3 regions of the Salicibibacter cibi genome follow, and region 2 is predicted to be linked to each of the others. Evidence: riboswitches for the same ligand, from Rfam matches in the RefSeq annotation. Region 2 holds a riboswitch; each other region holds the start of a gene.
What was found. A riboswitch is a leader RNA that binds a small molecule or an ion and turns the genes downstream of it on or off. The one in region 2 is predicted to bind thiamine pyrophosphate.
Positions count from the first base shown of each region.

Region 1: another riboswitch for thiamine pyrophosphate. It lies ahead of HUG20_RS16635 (thiamine phosphate synthase); the one in region 2 lies ahead of thiD (bifunctional hydroxymethylpyrimidine kinase/phosphomethylpyrimidine kinase).
Region 3: another riboswitch for thiamine pyrophosphate. It lies ahead of thiT (energy-coupled thiamine transporter ThiT); the one in region 2 lies ahead of thiD (bifunctional hydroxymethylpyrimidine kinase/phosphomethylpyrimidine kinase).

Region 1 covers NZ_CP054706.1:3,338,290-3,343,659, reverse strand. Annotated here, with positions in the region: gene HUG20_RS16660 (DUF4352 domain-containing protein) at 1-351, opposite strand, end outside; gene HUG20_RS16655 (DUF4064 domain-containing protein) at 394-837, opposite strand; gene HUG20_RS16650 (hypothetical protein) at 1,522-1,716, shown strand; gene HUG20_RS16645 (hypothetical protein) at 1,794-2,093, shown strand; gene HUG20_RS16640 (DinB family protein) at 2,195-2,683, shown strand; TPP riboswitch at 2,810-2,916, shown strand; gene HUG20_RS16635 (thiamine phosphate synthase) at 3,087-3,701, shown strand; gene thiO (glycine oxidase ThiO) at 3,688-4,800, shown strand; gene thiS (sulfur carrier protein ThiS) at 4,814-5,017, shown strand; gene HUG20_RS16620 (thiazole synthase) at 5,020-5,370, shown strand, end outside.
Region 2 covers NZ_CP054706.1:630,250-635,619, forward strand. Annotated here, with positions in the region: gene cls (cardiolipin synthase) at 38-1,486, opposite strand; TPP riboswitch at 1,611-1,712, shown strand; gene thiD (bifunctional hydroxymethylpyrimidine kinase/phosphomethylpyrimidine kinase) at 1,877-2,698, shown strand; gene HUG20_RS03080 (DNA glycosylase AlkZ-like family protein) at 2,710-3,894, shown strand; gene HUG20_RS03085 (hypothetical protein) at 3,925-4,206, opposite strand; gene nagA (N-acetylglucosamine-6-phosphate deacetylase) at 4,456-5,370, shown strand, end outside.
Region 3 covers NZ_CP054706.1:1,895,331-1,900,700, reverse strand. Annotated here, with positions in the region: gene HUG20_RS09730 (YhgE/Pip domain-containing protein) at 1-2,255, opposite strand, end outside; gene HUG20_RS09725 (TetR/AcrR family transcriptional regulator) at 2,337-2,912, opposite strand; gene thiT (energy-coupled thiamine transporter ThiT) at 3,049-3,690, opposite strand; TPP riboswitch at 3,684-3,784, opposite strand; gene HUG20_RS09715 (hotdog fold thioesterase) at 4,570-4,956, shown strand; gene HUG20_RS09710 (MBL fold metallo-hydrolase) at 4,984-5,370, shown strand, end outside.

The DNA of each region.
Region 1 (5,370 bases), 1.1 Mb from region 2:
GGAAGCGACTTCTTCCTCATCAAAATTTTCTTCTTCTTCATCCAACTCAAGCGGATCTTCCTCTTCCAACGGAGGTGTTTCAGAGTCCATCGGAGGTTCTTCCTCTTCAATCGGAGGCTCCTCCACAGATTCGATCTCTTCTGAAGCTGTCGGCTCTGCATTCATAATAGCCATAACGATCATTACTATTGGACCGATAACGCCAATGGCCAAAATCGGGGCAAAAATCGCATAAACGGGCCCTCTACTTTTCATCATGGCCCATTTCGGATTAATGGACCCTAATATGATGAATACAAGACCCACTAACGCTAAAAAGATAAACCCTATAATACCTAAAACCGTCCACATATGTTCCACCTCATATTAATTTTTTCAACATGTGTCACCTGACTACAATGGTGTTTCCACATGCTTTTCCTCTTCCAAAGATACCGGTGGTTTTCGTACAAGGCACATGATGCCCGCGATGATCAAAAGTACCGATTGAATAATGGATGTGCCAAAGGTCAAAATGAGCATAGCTCCTCCCGATACGAGAAATAAAATTCCGGCCAATTTTGCGTTACTGTTGAGCTTGATAACGGCGATGATTCCTATGACAAGCCCAATGATGTGCATCACAAAGATCCACCAACCGAAGGAACCGAACATTCCTAAGGCCCATGCACCTGCTTCTGCCTCCTGGGCGGACAATGTCGGATCCTGCATCATTTCTTGTTCTACCATTCCCATGAATGACTGAAATCCAATGGTGCCGATAACCACTAATAAGCCTATGACAAAAGTGATAACTACTCCAATGATCCCTAATGCCATTTCGCCTGTTCGTTTCAAAATTATTCCCCTTCCCAAATCTTTCTATATATAAGACTAATAGTTATAATATATCATAATTAGAAGTCATTTTTAGCCAAAAAAAATGAATCCGTCGTTTAGTCATGATTTAAAAGAATAAATAAGGGAAAAAAGACGAAAAGCTACATCCAATCCACAATAAAAAATAGGATAATAAGCCCATAAATTCACAATGTAAACACGTTCATGCCCTCGCTGCCAGGCGTGTTAATTATCCGTATTTTTCCAATGAAAGGGTTTAGACGAAAAGGATATTAAACATACCGTGTTATGTTACATACATTTGCGGACTAATTTGGCATTCGACAGCCATTACGGCTCCCCAAAACCCGGACCTGAGGACTCCATTGACTTCTGAGCGGCGATTTGAGTCCGCAGATCATGTTCCAGAGGACTCCATTGGCTCCTGAGCGGCGATTTGAGTCCGCAGATCATGTTCGAAAGGACTTATCTGATACTAAACAGTTTTCTTTTCCATGCCAGAAGGTATTTTAAGGTAAATCAACGCGCCTGCCTCGCTGCAATTATTACAGCTTGTTCGGGGTGTAGAACAGCATATGTACATGTAAATCTACATAAGTAAAAGGAGTAATAAGTAGGGACTGCTGAATAATAGAAAAAGACTGGCACATAAGCATTTTCCGTTGGTGTTGTCAAAACTGGATGCAAGGAAATCCATCCTATAAGCAAAAAACCCTTGCACTTCTGGAAACGTACGGAGGGATGGTGCTGCAATGGCGAGACTCCAGCGGAAAAACGGACGCGTCAAGCCCCCGCAGCGCCGGTTTTGCGCGAGGAGGCTTGACCGTTCGTCCGCGGAAAGCGAAGCCATGGAAGCGACATCCCGGCTTCAGCTGATAGCTGCAAGTTGTTCAGCAATCCCTAAGTAATGAAAATATGTTCGAAATGAAGATTATGTGAGGGAGAGGGATTAAGTGAAAAAGACCTTCTGTCTGTTGTTCGTCGTGGCATTATGTTTGGCCGGTTGTTTTGGGGTGAATGCGGACGTTGCGTATGAGGATGCGGAGGAAGTGTTGACGCGTGAACTTCAAGCCGAAGGAGTGACAGGAATCGATATTGCTTCACAAGAAGCCACTTCTATCATGGAGGAGGGCGAAGATCACTATTTGGTGCAAGGGCAAATGGAAACCGACGATGGACCCGGAGAATATCAATTGGATTTGGAATATGACTCCGATGGATATTGGTACGAGATCCATTGGGTGATTTACTAAAAAATGTGGCCGGTGTTGGCTGCATTTTTTTATTTTTTTGCAGGATTTTTGTTTTAAATGGCGAAGCCATAATCATTAAGCATAAACGGGGAGGATCATTGATGGGGGTAAAACAAGTTTTTTATCGGCAATTATCCGCTTGTCATGATGAGAACCATTGGTTTGCATGCCTTCAGCAGGCGCTCGCGGGGGTCACGGATGAGCAGGCGAATTGGAAACGGGAGGCAGCCGACCATAGTATCCATGAAATCGTCAATCATCTTATTGTATATAATAATCGTTGTCTGGAGCGCTTCAAAGGAGAACCAGTCCCTCCAATTGAAGAAGGAAATGAAGCTACTTTTCGAAGCGGTGAAAATCGGGATTGGTCTGTCACCGTGGCCCAGTTAACAACGATGATGGATGAATGGCTGCACATCATTGATGGAACAACGGAATCTGATTGGAGAGCGCCCGTCCATGGAGAAAGCGGGGAGACGTGGGGGACGGTGCTTGCAAATATGATGATCCATACGAGCTATCATATTGGACAAATTGTATTTATTCGCAAACAGCAGGGGGCTTGGGACATGGAGGAAGAGGTGCGTTGACGGTATTTGGCTGATAAATCGTCAGTTTCGGCTGATATCCCGTTGTTTTTCGCTGATAAACGCCCGGTTTCGACTGCTAAAAATTGACGTATTTTCTCGGCTGCGTGTATAATATAATTAAATAAGTATTTCTACTGGGGGTGCCCTGCCGGGGCTGAGATGAGGAGAACCTCGAACCCTTGGAACCTGATCTGGACGATAAAGCCAGCGGAGGAAAGTAGATGAAGAACGGATACCATTCTTTCTGCTGTCCTTTGCTGTCTTAGGGCGGCTTTTTGTCGTTGCTTGGCAGGTAAGAAAGTACAAATCAACTTTCTTACCTGCATAAGTGCAACTAAGGCTTTTCGCTATAAAAGCTTGGCGAAAAGCCACGTTTTCTAAAAGATTGGTAGGGAGGCTAACCGTGACCTGGCATTTAATCACGACGAACAACTGCCCGTTTCACATTCAAGTAAGGCAGTTGCGACACGCATTGAAAAATATTGACATCGTTCATATTCGCGATAAGGAAGCTTCGCTGCAACGGTTAAAACAACAAATTGACCAGCTTTGTAAAATTGGACTACGACGCGAGCGAATTGTTCTTAATGAACATGCGGAAGCAGCGGCCGCGTGGGACTTGGGGGGTGTTCACTTGCCGAGCAATTCCTCGCTGACGGCAAAAGACGTGAAAAACAAGGCGCCGAATCTGCAAGTGGGGGCGTCGGTGCACAACCTCGAGGAAGCAAAAGCCCGGGCTGAAGAAGGGGTGGACTACCTTTATTATGGACATATATATCCGAGCGCGAGTAAACCCGACGTCCCGCCCCGTGGGACTGCGGCACTGCAATCGGTTGTGCAATCGGTTCGCATCCCCGTGCTTGCGATCGGAGGCATCACCCGGGACCGTTTAGGCGAAATATCCCGCACCGGTGCTTCGGGCATTGCGCTAATTTCAGGTTTTTGGGAAGCGGAAAAACCGGAAGAAGAGGCCATCCAATTTAATCGTTTTGGGCAGATGAATTATGAAACGACATGAATCGTATGATCTCATTATTGTCGGCGCAGGGATCATAGGGCTCGCGATCGCGTATTACGGAACACGGGCAGGGTTAAAAACACTTATTCTTGACCGTGGGGATGCAGGAAACGGCACGACATCGGCCGCCGCCGGTATGTTGGGGGTCCAAGTGGAACTGCAATCCCGAACGCCTCTGTATCCTCTCGCGAAAAAGAGCCGGGAATTGTACGCGCAATTGGCTGAGGAGTTGATGGCGCAAACGGGGACATCCATCGGCCGAACGGTTTCCGGCGCGATTAAACCGGCTTTTTCATCGGAAGAATGGAAAAAATTAAATGAAATTGAACGATGGCAAACGGCAGCCGGGGAATCGGTGCAATGTTTAACGGCTGCACAATTGTACGAACACCTTCCCTTCCTCGCCGATGGGGCAGAGGGTGCCCTTTATTTTCCTGAAGAAGCGCACGTGGAACCTGTGCAAACAGCTTCTGCCTTCCGACAAGCAGCGGTGCTTCAAGGCGCTGAATTGAAAACGTATACCGGCGTGCGCGCTCTGCTTCAAAATGGCGATCATTGCGAAGGGGTCCTTTCGGCGAGCGGCGAGGAATTTTATAGCGAACATGTCGTTCTGGCAACCGGTTCTGATTTGTTTGAGCTTTCCGCGGATCGAAGTGTGCTACCGATTGAAGGGATAAAAGGAGAGGCGATTCGCGTGCAAGGGAAGCATCCGCTCGTCACGAAGACGCTCTATCATGAACATTTCTATTTCGTGCCGAAGCCAAATGGCGAAACACTAATCGGGGCGACGTCCGAGTTATCGCGGGATCGGAGAACAACGGTGCAAGGCATCGGCGAAGTACTCCAGCGTGCGCAACAGTTGCTCCCTGAAGTTGCGCACGCGAAAATCTCGAAAATGTGGGCGGGTATTCGTCCGCAAACGACGGATGGCCTTCCCTTGATGGGGCCTCATCCTTCGATCCGCGGATGTTGGCTCTGTGGCGGTCACGGACGCAATGGTATTTTATTGGCGCCGGCTTCCGGGAAGGAAATGGTTGCCACGATCACGAGTGGAAAGATGGAAGCTTTACAGGCGTTTCGGCCTAATCGAAATCATTAAGGGGGAATAAATCATGCATATCAAAGTAAACGAAGAAACGATGGACGTCCCTGCAGATGTGAAAACGATTGAAGATTTCCGTGTGCATGCTAATTTGGCAGATAAAAAGGCAATGATCGAACACAACGAGGTCGCGCTCAAGCCCGACGAATATAAAAAAACGGCGCTCGCCGAGGGCGATCAGATATTCGTTGTCCGTTTTGTGGGAGGAGGGTAAAAATGTTGAGAATAGGGGATCGAACGTTCCGTTCAAGATTGTTATTGGGAACCGGAACGTTTCCGGATGTTGATGTGCAACGTAAAGCCGTGCAAGCGTCGGAGACGGAAATTTTGACGTTTGCCGTTGCCAAAATGAATTTGGATGACAGTGATGATGATCTCGTTTCGGAATTTCAACCGGATACATTTTCCATGTTACCGAACACGGCTGGGGCAAAAACGGCGGAAGAAGCCGTTCGCATTGCAAAACTAGCTCGCACGTCTGGATTGAGTGACATGGTGAAGGTTGAAGTGATTGGGGATGATCAAACCCTTTTGCCTGATGCCGTTGAAACGTATCGGGCGACAGAA
Region 2 (5,370 bases):
ATCCCGATGAGTACTTTCAACCGCTTTCGTTTCCCCCTTACAATATCGGCGACAACAACCGGGCGATCGATTCTTTGAAACGTACCCACATTCCCCGTTCTTGGTAACGTTGCGGGGTCATTTCCGAGGAAAAGGCTTGATCGGTTTCGAAAATCGTTGCCATTTTTTCGCCGAGGGCATCATTATACATAAAGACGTTTACTTCAAAATTCAGACGGAAGCTGCGCACGTCAATGTTCGCGGTTCCGATGGTGCCGACACTCCGGTCCACGACGAGCATCTTCGAATGAATGAAGCCTGCATCGTAAATGTAAAAACGGGCGCCCGAATTGAGCAATTCCCCCATGTGGGAATACGTCGCCCAATAGACAAAGGGATGATCCGGTTTATTCGGTATCATAATGCGTACATCCTTGCCGGCCAGGGCAGCGATACGCAAGGCGTCAAGCAAACTGGCATCCGGAATAAAATAAGGGGTTTGGATGAATACGGAGTCGCGTGCCGACGTGATCATCTTAATATAACCGTTTTTGATTTCTTCCCATTCGGTATCGGGACCGCTGGAGACAATTTGCGTGCTAATTTCTCCCTGTGGTTGCATGTCTGGGAAATAATGGGGCTCATAGTGAACGGTTTTGTCTTTGGATGCTTGGTTCCAATCAAGAATGAAACGGGTTTGCAACGCTTTCACCGATGAACCGCGTAGACGTAAGTGGCTGTCGCGCCAATAGCCCATTCGTCTATTATGTCCCAAATATTCATCGCCGACGTTAAAACCGCCAACATATGCAGTCTCTCCATCGATCACGACGATTTTACGGTGATTGCGGTAATTCAGCCGTGAGTTCACATAAGGGATACGGGATGGAAAAAAAACGCCCACTTCGCCTCCCGCTTCCGTGAGGGTTCGAAAGTGTCGCGGATGCAGCTTTCGGGATCCCATATCGTCATAGAGCACACGCACTTGCACCCCTTCGCGTGCTTTTTCAGTCAGCAAGTTTATGACGCGTTTGCCGAGGGTATCATTACGAAATATGTAATATTGCAAATGAATATGATCTTTCGCTTCCGCGATGTCCGATAACAATTGCGAAAATTTATCGACGCCGTCCGTGAACACGTCTACATGATTGTTTTGGGTTAACACGGCATCGTTACTGCGAAGCAGCATAGAAATCAGGTGGCGGTGGTTGCTCGATGTTTCATTTTGAAAATCAAAGCGGTCATGGTCCATATCGTCCAATTGCTCATTGATTAAGTCTTTCAAGCCTATTTTTTCAATGCCGTCCCAATGAAATAAACGTTTTCGGGTCAAGTTTTGCCCAAGGACCAAGTAAAGGATGAATCCGAGGTAGGGGATAAATAGCAGGATGAGTAACCAAGCCCAGGTCGCATTCACATCACGCCGTTCCATAAAAACAATGATGCCGGCAAAAATTGCGTTAAGAAAAAATAACAAGCCAACGGCGATTGATAAAATGTCCATCGTTTCCCTCCTCTCTTTTTGCTATTTTTCTCCATGGTATCATGTTTTCGGGAAAAAGTGGATTTCTTGAGTGTGAGAAAAGATAGGAAGATGCCGCATAATTATGATAGAATAAAGGAAAAGAAAGAACCACTAGGGGTGCGTACAGCGCTGAGAGAAGTGATTGCTTCAACCCTTCGAACCTGATCCGGGGAGTACCGGCGGAGGAAAGTGGCTTCAGGACGTAGACGAAGAGAGCACTCGATTCTTGTCCTATGCGCCGCCACCTTCCGTCCGAAGGTGTTTTTTATTGGTAGGTAAGTATAAATCAACTTTCTTATCTACATAAAAAATGGAAGGCAACACTTCGTGTGGCAACGCTGGTTACGTGAGCCGAAGGAGGGCGCAGACATGACAGAAATTGCAAAAGCATTAACGGTGGCAGGGACGGATCCGAGCGGTGGAGCTGGCATTCAAGCGGATTTGAAAACGTTTCAGGAGATTGGCGCATACGGGATGAGTGTGATCACATCTGTGGTCAGTCAAAATACGCTTGGGGTAAAGTCATTTGTGGATCTCGAACTTGACTTTGTGGAAAGTCAATTTGACGCTGTATTTGAAGATATACCTCCAGATGCGGTGAAATCGGGCATGCTTTCCAACCCGGAAGTAATGGCGCTGGCAGCCAAAAAGATGAAGGAAGCAAATGTCGCCAATTATGTGCTTGATCCTGTAATGATTGCGTCCAGCGGACATGCGCTCATTTCGGAAACGGCCAGGGAGACGATTGCGAGAGAGCTTCTTCCATTGGCAACGGTCGTAACGCCGAATTTGCCGGAAGCAGAGGCGTTGACAAATCGAACGATCAAGACAGTTGACGACATGAAAGAAGCCGGCCGAATACTTGTAGAGGAATATGGAACGAGCGCTGCATTGATTAAAGGCGGGCATTATGAAGGCGAGGCCGATGATTATCTGTATGATGGCCAAACGTTTGAAAAATTCTCAGCGGAACGCTTTGATACGAAGCACACCCACGGAAGTGGTTGCACGTATGCAGCGGTAATTACAGCCGGCCTAGCGAATGGAAAGTCCCTCTATGAAGCGGTGAAAGATGGCAAAACATATATTACTGCCGCGATCTCAAACCCACTCAATATCGGAAAAGGGCAAGGGCCAACGAATCATTGGGGGCATCGCTGGTCTGACGTTCAACCCCTCATCAGAGTGTAAGGAGCGACAACATGGCTATTCAAGTCAGCAAAAAGGCAGCACGGCGATTCCTCCTCGCGAAATCAGGTTTGAATGATTACGGAGCGCTCGACTCGAACATGGCGACGGCTCTTCGCCAATTGGAATGCGTGCAGTTGGATCCGGTGGCCATCATCGAACGAAACCACCACCTTGTTTTTTTCAATCGTTTGGAAAAATACAATCGGGCAGAACTCGAGCGCCAATTGTGGGAAGGGCTTGCCTTTGAATATTTTGCTAATGCTGCTTGTTTGCTTCCAATGGACGATTATCCGATTTTTAAAGGAAGAAGAAAAACGAGCCAACGGGAGTGGGCATCGAAAAGGCATCTGTATAAAGATGTGGAGCGTATGATTCGACAAGCGTTGGCAGATCAAGGAGCATTGCCATCCAAAGCCTTTGCTTCAAATAAAAAAGTTGTTGGTGCCTGGGATCATCCAACACACGCGACAACGAAAGAAACGAGTCATGTGCTTCGGATGTTGTTTGAAGCCGGTGCCATTCAAGTGTGCGGCAGACAAGGGTCCGAGCGCCATTTTGCCTTGAGCGAAGATGTTATTCCCGCTTCCTGTCAACAAGAAGCAGAAGTGATCAGTGATAAAGAAGCGGACCGAAGACTTGTGCATAAATATCTGCGCGCCTATCGTCTGATTGATGACAGCGATCCGCGATTTGGCTGGCAGCGTATGGCAGCCAAGGAGCGCAAGGCTTGGGTGAACGGCTTTATTTCTGATGGTACGCTTATTCCGGTGGATATCGAAGGCGCAACCGGGCGGTACACCGTGTTGCAAGAAGATGTTGAACAGTTACTCGCATATGAAGCATCCAATGAATCCGGCAACAGTACTGTTTCTTTTTTGCCGCCCCTCGATAATTTGTTATGGCGAAGAACACGCTTGGAAGATTTATTCGATTTTACGTATCGTTGGGAAATTTATATGCCGCAACACAAGCGGCGCTATGGTCCATACGCACTCCCGATCCTGCTGGATGATCAGCTGATCGGGCGGGCGGATCCGTTTTTTGACCGTGAAAAAGGGAGGTTTTCGATTCATGTTCATAAAGAACCTTCTCGGAAATGGTCAAAAACGCGTACGGAACAAGTGGAGCGCGGGGCTAAACGCTTGGGGAAACGTCTCGGTGCAGCGGATGTCCGAGTCACGGTGGGGAAAGGATAAACGTGGTCTCTCGGAGCGGGATACATGGCATTACCCTTTTTCTGCCAAGTTGCCCGCGCTTTCCAAGGTCACAATGTTTTCTTTGCTTTCGCCATCGACATCTGCGACAATCGCCCGGCCTTCATAAGCGCCTCCTTCAGCTTCAAACTCAAAATACATCGGTGTTTTTGAACTTACGGCATCAAAGATTAAATTTTGTTCTTCAACGCCATGAAATGTGGCGGTCCAATCATCGTTATCTTTTACTTCAATATTACCAACGCGGAAATTGAACACTTTTCCATCCGCTGTTCGTAAAGCGTCTACTTTCATTACTGAATCCTCCTTTTCTGCTTATGTGAGTGTTTTTCCCGGGAAAGCATGAACACAAACGATGGATTTTCTGTGTACAATGGTATAAAGTGAAATTTCTCACCTCTTGTGACAATATGCCGACATACGGACGGCGCCGTTGAACTGGACGATGAAGCCGTCACGAAAGCATGGCAGCCAAGAAGTTATGTTCCGGATTCCGAAGACACGGCGCTCACCACCTGGATAAAGAGATGGAGGGTAGAAAAGATGCCTCGTCATTCAAGCGTTATTTTGCATGGAATGAAACTAGTCACGGACGGTGACGTATGGACAAATGGATATATTTTTTTGCAAAATGAAACGATCATTGCTGTCGGGAAAGATTTAAAAGACGACGATTTTTCCGGAATCCCGAGACGGGCATACAAAGAGAACATGGTTGCGTTCCCCGGGTTTATTGATATTCACACCCATGGCGGATACGGGGTCGATGTGATGGACGGGAAGCAAGAAGTGTTTGAAACGTTAGGGGCTTCTTTACCGTCTGAAGGTACGACTGCGTATTTGGCGACGACAATTACGCAAGAGAAAGAAAACATCACGCGTGCGCTGCAGACAGGAGCTGCTTATTACCGCCGGCAAAGGGAAGCAGGCGTTGCTGAATTATTGGGCTTTCATTTGGAAGGACCTTTTATCAACGCCAAGAAAAAAGGTGCGCAACCGGAGGAGCATATTAAAAGTGATGCCCTTGATTTGTATAAGGCTTTCCAACAAGAAGCGGATGGCACCATCCGAGTCGTCACCTACGCACCGGAAACGTTGGGAGGGCTAGATTTAACGGCCTACATAAGTGAAACAGGCGCGATCCCTTCCATCGGCCATTCGGATGCAACGTACGAGGAAATGAAGACAGCGGTGGCAGCCGGTGCGAAGCACATCACGCATCTTTACAACGGGATGCGCGGCTTTCATCATCGTGAACCCGGGGTTGTCGGTGCGGCTTATACGATCGATGAGCTCAAAAGTGAAATCATTGTGGATGGGTTGCACAGCTCACCGCCTGCTGTGGCAACGGCCTATCGGACAGGCGGGTTCCGTAATCTTTTTCTGATTACCGATAGCATGAGAGCAAAAGGGCTTCAAGACGGTACGTTTGATTTGGGCGGCCAAGATGTAACCGTT
Region 3 (5,370 bases), 1.3 Mb from region 2:
ATCGGCAGTAAGTTGTGCACGTATTGGAAAAAAGCAGGAGTTAGTTCCACGGGGAAAGAACCTCCACTTCCTCCGAGTTGTATGATCAATAAAATAATCGCGATGAAGCGCCCGGGATTTTCCAATATGGCAACGAGCATAAAAATCAGCGTCATAAAGGAAAGGCCGGAGAAGACCATGAAAAATGAAAACCAACCAGGGCTGGCGATATCCAAATCAAGTCCGAAGAAGGTGACTCCGATGAGCGCGATCGTTTGAAGTATGCCTACTGTCCAGATGACGCCCAACTTACCGGAGAACCAATTCCAGGCCGTTTCGTGTTTCGTCAACGGTTGATAAAATGGGTAGATGATCGAGAGCGTCAAACCTCCGACGAACAATCCCAACGATAAGAAATAAGGCGATAATCCTTCTCCGTACGTGTAATCCATGGTTTCACTTTCCGATACGGATTCAACGGGGGAAGTGAAGAGCTCCTGCTGTTCTTCAGATAGCTCATTTTCCAATAACGTTTCAGCCAATGTCTCAAGATTTTCGTGCAGTTCACGGGATCCGTCATCGAGTTCTTCGAGGCCATCTTCAATCTCAAGGCCGCCTTCGAATGCTGTTTGCATTTCCGACGACAGTTCGTCTGCTCCTTCGTTCAAATCTTGTACGCCTTCATCAAGCGTCTGCACCGCCTGTTCCGCTTCATCGATCGTAGCGTCTGCCGATGAGAATACTTCGTCTGCTTGGGAAAGAGATTCATCCAAATCTGCCAATGTGGATCTTGCTTGCGGAAACACTTCCAATAGCTCGATGTCTCCATCACCGATCCCTTCCGGTGCGGCAGTACGAGCATTTTCCAACTCCTCACTTACTTCATTTATCCAGTTTGACACGTCTTCCTGTCCGTCGGAAATCGTATCTGTGGTTTCATTGAATGCTGCATCGATCGTTTCGAGTTGCTCTGAAAGCTCCGGCGTTGCCTCTTCCATATCATCATACGTCTCATTTAAAGCATCTATGGTTTCATCGATTTGTTGGCACGATTGACCATCTTCGGCGTCAATCCCGTCAACTGTTTCTGAAAATGTATCCGCATAGCTTTGTAATTCTTCATCTTCCGGGTAGTTTTCAGCAATATAATCGGATAAACCTTGAGCTTCTTCATCGGCGTCATCCCATTCGTCAAGCCTTTCTTGCCATTCGTAACAGGTCCCTGCAAACGATTCTAAATCATTCAAGCTTTCATTTGCCCGATTTTGCCATTGATCCAGGCGATCATTCATCTCGCGGATATCATCGAGGGTACCTTGTGCGTCTTGAACGGGTTCGTCAATGTCTTCCAGACGATCGTCCAATTGGCCTAGCGAATCTTCGGCTGATTGCAGGGAGGCGCTTGCAGCCGCCCAATTTTCATCAAGCGAACGAAGGGATTCTTCCAGTTGTTCCGCATCGTCACTTTCCAAATAAGCGCGGGCGTTTGTTACATCCGTTTGCATCTCGTTCAACGTGTCTTCCAATTGATCGATTTCTTCACTGTTATGGAAAAACTCCGCGAAAGCTTCTACTTCCGTTCGCAATTCATTGGTGCCTTCAGCGGCTTCGTTCGTTCCTTCATGTAAGGAGCCGGCACCTTCACGCAAGTCTGACAAACCTTCCGTAAGGGAGCCCATGTTTTCAAGCGCTGAATCCACACCGTCCGCAAGTGTTTCAGCTCCCTCCTCAAGCTCTACTGTTGCGTCCGCCAGCTCGGTGTATGCATCATCGATCACTTCCACATAAGTTTCCGTTAGTGTCCGGGACAGTTCCTCTTCAATCGTGTCCACCGCCTGCGTGCCCATTTGAGAGGCAGCAAAGTTAACATCCTCATTGATATCATAATAAATCATTCCACTTTCAGGATCCTCATCCTGTAAAGAAGACACATCTTCAGAAAAAGAAGCAGGGATGAAAACGTATAAATAATAATCGAACGCATCGAAGCCTCGTTTTGCTTCATCGGCATCCGTCACATGCCAATTGAAATCTTCGCTTTCCAATAGTTCGTCTACGAATTCATCCCCGGCATTCACTTCTTCTCCGTCCAATTCAGCTCCTTCATCTTCATTCACAATAGCAACGGGAAGCTCCTCAAGCTGACCGTACGGATCCCAGAAAGCCGAAAGCAGAATGCCTCCATACAAAACAGGAACCAATAGAATGCCGATGATCGATATGAGCATTTTTTTGTCTGCGAAAATAGCCTTCCATTCGGCAATAAAACCCTTCAATGTAAAACCCCCTGATTCGACCGAATGACCATAATAATATAATGGTCATTTTTTATTCAAAAAAAACATCATTTATGTGTATCATCGAACAACGATTCCTTTAAAAATGTGATTTTCAAAGACCTGAAACAATTCTTCCTCCGTCAGCGGACGTTTTTTCGCTTCCCAATCAACGATGAACGCAATGTATAATTTATAAATGGTGAAGGCTGTGATCTCCGTGTCCATTACTTGCAGACGACCTTTTTCCACCCCTTGCGCAATGGCCTGTTCCAAAGCGGTGATAATGAAATCTTCAACCTTTTGCATCGCAGACACCGCTTCTTTCGTACCGTAGACATTGACTTCTTCGGCAAGATGCGTCAGTAGTTGATGCTCTTTGCGATATTGCAACGTATCATATAAGGCACGGTGCAATTTCAGAATGGATTGTTCGTCGTTGTGTTTCACCCGTTCAAAAATGGTTCCGAGATCATGTAAAATGCCATCCATCACGGCTTCCAACATTTTTTCCTTATTTTTAAATTCGGTATAGATCGTGCCCTTGCCAACACCGGCAAGCCTGGCAACGTGGGCGACTGATGTGCCTTTATAGCCAAATAAAGAAAACGCCCGTTTCGCTGCTTCTAAAATCGTGGCGCGTTTGTTAGTGATCATTTTTGATAACCTCTTTTCGAGAAAATGACCGAATGAACAAATTGGTCATTATTATAATAACATGCGTGAGCCATCAGTCAAGGGGGAGGCATGAAAAGTAACATGCACGAACGTATGGTGCGCCCGTGCACAGTTCTTAAGAGGGAAGATGAGGGGTAGTTTTTTTTATTGGAAAAAAATCAGGCTGTGCCCTGGAGAGGATGTAGAGGACAACAAGGGTGATCAAAATTTCCGGCAATAAATAGGAAATGTTGTACCCAACCGAATAGAGATAAGCATTCATTCCATCCGGGGTGAAACTCCCAAACCAAACAACACCGGAGACGACGTGGGATAGAAATCGTAAGAAGCCGGCGAATAACAAACCGAAAAACGCCCAGTTTACGGACAATTTCCCCTTGCTATTGCGAAAAGCAAACAATGCGGCAAGTCCAAGAACTGCGTAGGGCACCGGATAATCCAATAGCATTTGGATCGGATGAATAATTGAGGCATTATACATTAAATTCACGATCCCGACGAGCAATCCTGTCAAAACCCCAACGCGCCATCCGCGCCTAAAAGCCATAATGAAAATCGGCACCATGATAAGAGAAACCGAGCCGCCTTGTGCCCAAGGTCCAGGAAATTTCACGAAGCTCAAAATAAACGCGAGTGCCGTCATCAAAGCGATTTCAACCATTGCAAGCGTCCGTTGGTGCATAAAAAAATCCCCTTTTCTGTGATCCACAGGGGGAAGCAAAGCATACATCACAGGCGTTCGCACCTGTACATCCATGCCATCCACTTCCCTACGCTGGTATGAACCAGGTCAGGTTCCAAGAGTTAGGACGCACGTCCCTCTCAGTCTTTCGACACCTCTAGCGGAAAAATATTTTAATGATCTTCCTTCATTATACGCCTATTAGGAAAACTTGCAAGTACGAGGAGGGAAACGGTTGAAATAATGGGGATCTGCTTAATATTAGTCTCCACGTGGTGGTTGTGGCACCAAAAAATCGGGAAAACCTAAAAATAGTCCCCACTCAACGATTTCCCAACTGACTTTAATCATCTATTTTGGTAATATATAACTAGATCCTCTAATGATAAATCAACGGAGAGGATTGATTTTATCCTGAGACGGAAGGATTGTTATCTCCCAGGGATATTTATCAATTACTAAAGAGGCAACCGGAACTTGATACATCGCCTTCCACTAGTGCAGAGCGGTTGAATTACTCGGTCACCCAGCATTGGGCACTAAAATGGGAAAATGGATGCGTAGTAAGGGTCAGAGGCGTCCCTACACAAGTGTAACTTCATACCTTCAAAGAGAGGGAAAGCTGGTTCGAGAGGAATGACAATCCTGATCTAATCCTCAAACGGAAGAAAAGCTGTACCTAGCGGGACAAGAGTACCGATCCATTCCCTCAAATGGACAGGTTCTCAATAATTCGTTTGTGGAATTACGTGTGTTGGTGAAAACGCGTAATAAAAGGAAAAAAAATGGAATAAGGCATGACACTGATTGTCTACGATTAAATGTTATTTTTTGATTGATTTAGAATGAACATTCTTAAATAAAACCAAACAGAAGGAGCGGATAGGAATGATTGTTTCTCAAGATGTATTGGATTTGTATGATGTGGATGATAAGGAAGCTTTTGCCGAAGAAATGCGAACGCGGGGTAAAGATTCCCTTGTTGGCGAACTAGAAATGGAGTATGTGGAACTCAGTTCCAACCGTTTGATCATGACGATGCCCGTGGGATCTAAGACGAGGCAACCGGCCGGTATTCTGCACGGCGGGGCATCGGTTGCGTTGGCGGAAACGGCGGCAACGATGGCGACGGCAATGAATATAGATCCGCAAAAATTCAATCCGGTAGGAATGGAGATTAATGCAAACCATATTCGCAGTAAAACCGACGGCGTTGTTACGGCAACCGCTACGCCTTTTCATAAAGGACGCACGACTATGGTTTGGGATATTCAAATAACCGATGAAAATGAAAAGTTGATCTGTGTCGCTCGTTGTACGATGGCAGTTGTTTCAAAATAATAAAAAAAGGAGAGGAGTGCAACTGTGATGCAAGTATACGAAAAAGAAGATGTGACTTGTGTAAAAATGGATGTTGTTCTCGGAGGGGAAAAAACAAATATCGTCTATGCCTTTTTGGTTGACGGGATGTTAGTCGATACCGGACCACCGCGCATGGAGTCTGAACTTATTCCTTTTTATGAAGCGCATTCGATTGATTTTGTATCCCTTACCCATAGCCATGAAGATCATTCCGGAACAGCGCCGTGGTTGCAGCGAAACTTTGAAGTGCCTATTCATGTTCATCCGAAAGGGATTGGTATATGTGCCCAAGATTCGCCCTATCCGGAGTATCGTCAGATGACTTGGGGGAAGCGGGAAGGGTTTCAGGCCACGCTACTCGATGGTACGATCCAATCTCGAAATCGGGAATGG